Regions from separate parts of the Sulfuriflexus mobilis genome, predicted to be linked through region 2. Evidence: riboswitches for the same ligand, from Rfam matches in the RefSeq annotation. Region 2 holds a riboswitch; the other holds the start of a gene.

Region 1 (3,421 bases), 1.1 Mb from region 2:
CTCGGTGGCAGCTTGCTGGTACTGGCCGATACCCTCGCCCGCGCCATTGTCGCCCCGACCCAACTCCCGGTTGGCGTAATGACCGCCGCGATTGGTGTACCCCTGTTTCTGTTCATGCTTTATCGTGGCCAGCAACGATGAACAGACTTGCTGTGCAACAACTCGATATCAAAATTGGCAACGTGCATATCTGCCACGAGCTTGACTGGCAGATGCAGGCAGGCGAGGTATGGGGCATTCTCGGTATGAATGGCTCAGGCAAGACGACCCTGCTGCATACACTGGCCGGTTTACGCGTGCCGAATGCCGGGACTGTCCTGCTCAATGATCAGCCACTCACCGCCTTGAGCCGACGAACGATTGCTCAGCAGTTAGGTGTCCTGTTTCAGGACCACCACGAAGAATTTCCCGGCACCGTCATTGAAACGGCCCTGAGTGGCCGCCACCCACATCTGCACGCCTGGCAATTTGAATCCGCGTCTGACAGGGACCTGGCGATGCAAGCCCTGGAAATAGTTGGCCTCAAGGCCTTGGCACAACGCAATGTACTTACCCTTTCGGGGGGAGAGCAGCAGCGACTCGCTCTTGCCTGCCTAATCGTGCAGTCACCACAACTCTGGTTGCTGGATGAACCGCATAATCATCTCGACCCCCACCAGCAAATTCGTCTGCTTGATCGCCTTATTCAACATGTTCAGAAGCATGGCCACAGTCTCTGCATGAGTCTTCACGACATTAATCTTGCCAGCCGTTATTGCAGCCACTTACTGATGCTGTTTGAACATACCGAGGTGCTGGCCGGCCCCAGGAATGAGGTACTCAGCGAAGAGAATCTCTCCCGTCTCTATGGCCACCCCATGCATCGGCTCGAGGCAAACGGCCGAACCGCGTGGTTACCCGAATAGACCTTAACCAACTGCCTTACCGAACTGATTACGCCCCCGGCAGTGCTAAGTTATTGATTTTTCCTGACATCTCAATTCCACGATTGACTAGCCTGGCCATTCCCCCTACTATCGCCACACCTGCATTAGGTGCTCCAACGACATATCTGTCTATGGAGTGAAACGGGAAGTCGGTGCGATGCACCAAACGTGTTATCTATTCCGACGCTGCCCCCGCAACGGTGATCGAGTCAAGGTCCGTCATACAGCCACTGTGCACAGCATGGGAAGGCGATGAACCTGGAAAAACCACTCGTAAGCCCGGAGACCGGCCCGATGCAATCTAGCGACATGTTGCGGCGGGCGACTATAGCGGGCATTACTATCTGGTTTGCCTTCCCTTACTCCCCTGCAATGCTTAAATACGCGTATGTGCGGGCGAGCATATACCTGTTACGTGGAGTAAGTATGACCAAGTTTCATCAGTCCCTGCTGGCCAGTCTCATTCTGGCGGCCATTTCCAATTCTGCCAGCGCAGCCAGTACGAACACCCAACTGGATACCGTTGTGGTCAGTGCAACACGGTCAGAACAAACAAATACAACCATACCGGGAAGCATTAGTGTCATAAGCAGGCAGGATATTGAAGCCAGTGGTGCTTCAACACTGGCTGACGTTCTCCGTGGTCAGGGTGGCGTACAGGTCCGTGACCTGGTCGGCGATGGATCAGGCATAACCGTCAGCATACGCGGATTTGGTGCAACGGCCGGCTCCAATACCCTGCTGCTTGTAGATGGCCGTCGCCTGAATAATCCTGACCTTGCTGCCCCTGAGTTCAGCAGCATCCACCTTAAAGACATTGAACGTATAGAAATTATTCAGGGCAGTGCCGGTACCTTGTTTGGTGATCAGGCCGTCGGTGGTGTCATCAATATCATCACCCGCAGCCCAGAAGCCGAACACGCTCACGTAAAACTGACTACCGCAAGTTATAACAACAACAGTATAACTGCAGGGATCAGCAACAAACTGGATAATGGCCTGAGTTACCGGATAAGTGCTTCTCAACGTAGTGCCGACAATTACCGTGACAGGAACGATGTCGATTACACCAACCTGCTTGGCCGACTCGATTATGACTTTGACGCCGGCAAGGTATTCCTTGAATATCAGACCATCGATGAGGACTTGCAGCTGCCTGGCGGCCTGTTTGCCGCAGACTTTGCACTAGACCGGCGTGCCGCGCGCTTCCCTACTGATTTTTCCGACACCGATACCGATAGCGCGCGAATCGGACTTAACTACGTGCTGAGCAATAATTGGCAGCTTGAGGCAGAGTTGACCCAACGTGATACTGATGTGATCGGTCGCTTGAGTGGTTTTAATTTCGTTCAGGAACGTAAGGTTGAGGAACTGACACCACGACTAATAGGCAGCTTTGATACCGACAATGGTGAAGCGCTTGTTACGATTGGACTGGACTTTATTAATAGCGACTATTTGCTCACCGCCTTCGGTACAACCACGAACGAGCAGAAGGTTCGTAATTTTTACGGACAGGTTGTCATACCTGTCAGCAATAAACTCACGGCCATCGTTGGCGCACGTGCAGCCAACGTAGAAAATGACCTGGCTGACTCCTTCAAATTCATTAATGGGGTTGAAATTGATGACAGCGAGACCGTCTTTGAAGCCGGCCTGTCGCTGCAAGTCAATCCGGAATGGCGCGCCTTCATCCGACGTGACGGGAACTTTCGCTTCGCCAAGCTTGACGAGCACACCCAGACACTCGGCGGCGTTAATGCACTGGAGACCCAGACCGGCACTTCCTACGAAGCAGGAGCGGAATGGAAACGTCATGCCAACAGTGCCAGGGCCACCCTGTTTCGTCTCAAGCTCGACAATGAGATCGATTATGACACGGTCAATTTTGCCAATATCAACCTCGACCCAACGGTTCGTGATGGCCTGATTTTAGAGGCCAACTGGCAGACTACGGACAAGCTCCGCCTGTCCGGACAATACAGTTACATCGATGCCGAATTCGACAAGGGCGCCTTCAAAGGCAATGACATCCCGTTTGTTGCCAGGAATACCGCGCATGTCAGTGCCACGTATGACATCGATTCAAACTGGGACGTGTTTGCCGAGGTCCAATACATTGGTGACCGGATTGCCGCCGGCGACATCACCAACGCATTTGGCAAGCTTGATGGTCACACTGTACTCAATATAAAACTGGGTTATCAACGTAACAACTGGCTTGCTGCACTGCGTGTTAACAACCTGACCGACCGCAAATACAGCGACTTTGCAGCCACCTCATATAACCCGGCTATTCCACCATTCGGCGCAACCGATATTGCCTTCTATGCCGCACCTGAACGCAATATCAGCCTGTCCATGCAATACGCATATTGATATGACTCGATCAGCCACAGGGCGAATAATGATTTTTCTGATACTGTCACTGACAGTACATGGGATGATTATCGCCCTGTGCCCGACGATTGAAAGAACGCAACTTCCCCAGCCAG
Region 2 (3,421 bases):
GTGCGCCACTCAAAACGATGTCGATTGGTGTACCAGCGGCCACTGAACCACAGCGCGCTATAGGCTGGCAACAGGAAGATATATGCCGGTGTCAGACAAAAGCCACTGGCACCACCCCAGGTGAAGGCCGCAAAATCCAGCAACCAGGTCAGCGCCAGCAGACCCGGCAAGACCCAGGCTGGGCGCAGATAAACACCGGCGAGGAAAAACACCGCCCAGGAGGCGCCGGGCAGGTGCTCAAGGGTTGCGAAGTGATGACCGCGTGTGCCGATCATGAGCAGGGTCAGGACAAGCCCGATGATGATCTGGTTTCGAGGGGATAATGTCAGCATAGTTTCTTCCTCCAGGGTAATTAAGGTTGGTAACGCAGGGTCACGAACAGACCGCGATCCGGCTGATTGAAAAATGCAGCAGTTTCATAGTCCTTGTCGAGCAGGTTTTCGAGACGTGCCTGTAACTGCCAGTCTCTGTCAAGCATGTAGTCGGTGCGCAGATCCAGCGTGGCATAGCCGCCGAGCTTGCGGCTGTTGGCAAGGTCCTCATAACGTTTACCTTCCGCGCGCAGCGTCGCACCCAATGAGTACTGGCCAAATTGGCGATCGGCATCGATGCGTAACGATTCTTCAGCGCGTCGCGGTAAGACATTGCCGCCGTTGGCACCGCTTGAGCGGTTCTCAGGATCGAGCAGACTGAGATTCGTATTGACGTCCCACCCCTTGAGCTGCGTGGTGAGTATTGCCTCAAGGCCGCGGATGCGGGCCTGGTTGATGTTTGCCGGCGCGAAAATACTTGAATCGTAGGCAATCAGGTCGTCGATGCGGGTCTCATAGACGTTGAGCGACCACTGGCCCCAACCGACCTTACCACCGAGACCAAGCTCGACGCTGCGCGACGCTTCGGGCCGAAGCGTGGCATTGCCGAAACCTGGAAAATAAAGCTCGTTGAAGCTCGGTGCCTTGAAGGCTGTGCCGTAGGCCGCGGTCAGCCGCAGGTTTTTAGCCAACGCATAACCCAGGCCGACCCCACCCGTCGTGTGCTCACCAAACTGTTCGTTATCGTCCTGGCGCAGGGACAGTTGCAGGTCATGTGCGGCGAACGCGCCCTGGTATTGAGCGAACAGCCCCTTGTCATTACGGGAGCTAACGGCATAAGCGGTGCTACCATCGACCCGGTCATTCTGGTAGTCGAGTCCCAGGGTGAGTAAATGATCATCTGCGATCGAGACATCGTTCTGCCAGGAAAGGCTATCACGCCGGGTATTGAACTGACTTCGCAGGGTGCCGTCGTTGAAGTTATCGGATTTATCCCGGCTACGGCCTGCGGCCAGACTTACCTGCCAGGTGTCCACGGGTGAGAAACGGAGCGTGCCGCCAAGGACCTGTTGAACCGATTCCGATTCGTTGACGAAGCTGCCATCGAAATCGGTGTCGCCGCGGGTGCGCAGTACATGTCCATCAACTTCGAGCCCGTTCTCCAAGCGGTAGCCGGCACGCAGGGAAGCGGACAGATTGCGGTAACCATCCTTGTCAGGTTCACGGGTAAAACAACCGGCACCGCCCGGTGAGGGTTTACCGTTACAGGCGTTAAACCCCCTGGTGTCGATACCGCTCGTACTCAGGCTGAACCAGCCACGATGGCCACTGCCGGAAACCCCGGCCGAGGCGCTATAGGTATTATCGCTGCCAGCGCCGATGCTGAAAAAGGGCTTGGGCGCACCGCCACCCTTGCGGGTGAATATCTGGATCACGCCGCCGATGGCCTCGGAACCATACAGGCTCGAACGCGGACCGCGCACGACCTCAATACGTTCGATTAACTCAACAGGGATATGTTGAAAGGCCGTTGTGCCAAGGGTCGCGGAACCCACCTTGACACCGTCGATGAGTACCAGCACATGATCGGATTCCGTGCCGCGGAGGAACACCGAGGTGGCCTTTCCGGCGCCACCGTTGTTGCTGATACTGATGCCGGCTATACCGCGTAGCAGGTCCTGTACGGATTGCGCCTGCTGACGCTCGATATCATCGCGGCTGATGACGGTTACCGAGGCGAGTGTTTTGTCCGCCGTCTGCGCGGTGCGCGTCGCGGTGACAATAAGGGGATCGAGTTCGGTGGCAAAAACAGTGTGGGGGCTCAGCAGCAGTAATGCCGCTGCAGACAAATAGCGTTTCATTATTTAAATTTCCTCTGGCACGCTCACCCGCGCGCAAATCAGTGACATATAGGCATCTACAGAGGAAAAAATCAGACGGAAACAGGCAAAACGACCTGTCAGCCGCAACATCGCCCTCCGCAATGCGAACCAATGGCTTCAGGCCGGTCTCCGGACTCGCAAGTGGTAGATGTCTACCTGGTCGGATCGCCTTCCCACGTCGAAACGCAGTGACTGTATGATCCGCCAAAACTCGCTTACCGTTGCGGGGGCAGTGCCGGGATTGTGCTGATTATTACCAGTACGCACCGGCTTCCCGTTTCATTCTCTGGGTGGATACCCATCGAACACCTGAAGCAACTTTGCTGACAGTATTGTGATTCTGCCGGCAAGTCAAGAAAGGAGATAAAAAAACGCACACACAGCGTCATCGCACTATGCACAATGACCCTGGGTAAATAAATAATTTGCACTGCCGTGTGCTCAACTATTTGTTTTACTTAGCAGACAGGCAAAATATGATTGCAGGCCTGTAACGTTTACGTGTTATCCGTTTTCGTTTTCTGCGACTTCCACAAACCCAAGGTCTTCCATGATGGTATAGCTGGCCGGGAGTACCAGTAAAGTAAGAAAGGTAGACGCAATCATACCGAATACGACACTGGCGACCAGTGGAACCAATACCTGGGCCTGCAGACTGGTTTCCAAGAGTAACGGGAACATACCGGCGACGGTCGTGATTGAGGTCAGGAAGATGGCGCGGAAACGATCCCGCACGGCCTGACCCGCGGCATCATGTAACGCCATGCCTTCACGACTGTGGATTTTTACGTACTCCACCAGCAGGATTGAATCGTTTACCACAATACCGGCCAGAGACACGAAACCGACCATGCTCGGCAGACTGAGGTCCAGCCCCATGAGCAGGTGACCCCAGATAACGCCAATGAGGGCCAGTGGGATATTGATCAATACCACCAGCGGTTCCCGATAATTACGGAACGTCAGGCTCAACAGCAGAAACACGCCGGCGATACCGGCAATAAAGCCACTCAATACCGAGGTGTTGGTTTCGCTGGCATTTTTTACTTCGCCCTCCAGACTGAATAGCAGGCCGGGATAAGCTTTTTGTAATTGGGGCAGGAAACGTTTTTTGCTGTCGTTGATCACAACATTGGTATTGGTGATTTCGCTATCGATATCGCCAGAAATGGTGATGGTGCGTTGATGATTGATGCGTACGATACGAGAAAATTCCCGCACTTCGTT

Evidence for each region. Region 2 has a riboswitch for cobalamin ahead of btuB (TonB-dependent vitamin B12 receptor). Riboswitches for the same ligand answer to the same signal wherever they lie in the genome.
Region 1: it holds a riboswitch for cobalamin, as region 2 does, so the genes downstream of both, EL386_RS09370 (TonB-dependent receptor family protein) here and btuB (TonB-dependent vitamin B12 receptor) in region 2, are expected to answer to the same signal.

Annotation. Positions count from the first base shown of each region.
Region 1 covers NZ_AP018725.1:1,900,139-1,903,559, forward strand. Annotated here, with positions in the region: gene EL386_RS09360 (FecCD family ABC transporter permease) at 1-141, shown strand, start outside; gene EL386_RS09365 (ABC transporter ATP-binding protein) at 138-905, shown strand; cobalamin riboswitch at 1,016-1,235, shown strand; gene EL386_RS09370 (TonB-dependent receptor family protein) at 1,353-3,305, shown strand; gene EL386_RS09375 (energy transducer TonB) at 3,334-3,421, shown strand, end outside.
Region 2 covers NZ_AP018725.1:763,512-766,932, reverse strand. Annotated here, with positions in the region: gene EL386_RS03950 (hypothetical protein) at 1-332, opposite strand, end outside; gene btuB (TonB-dependent vitamin B12 receptor) at 353-2,173, opposite strand; cobalamin riboswitch at 2,298-2,522, opposite strand; gene EL386_RS03940 (efflux RND transporter permease subunit) at 2,699-3,421, opposite strand, start outside.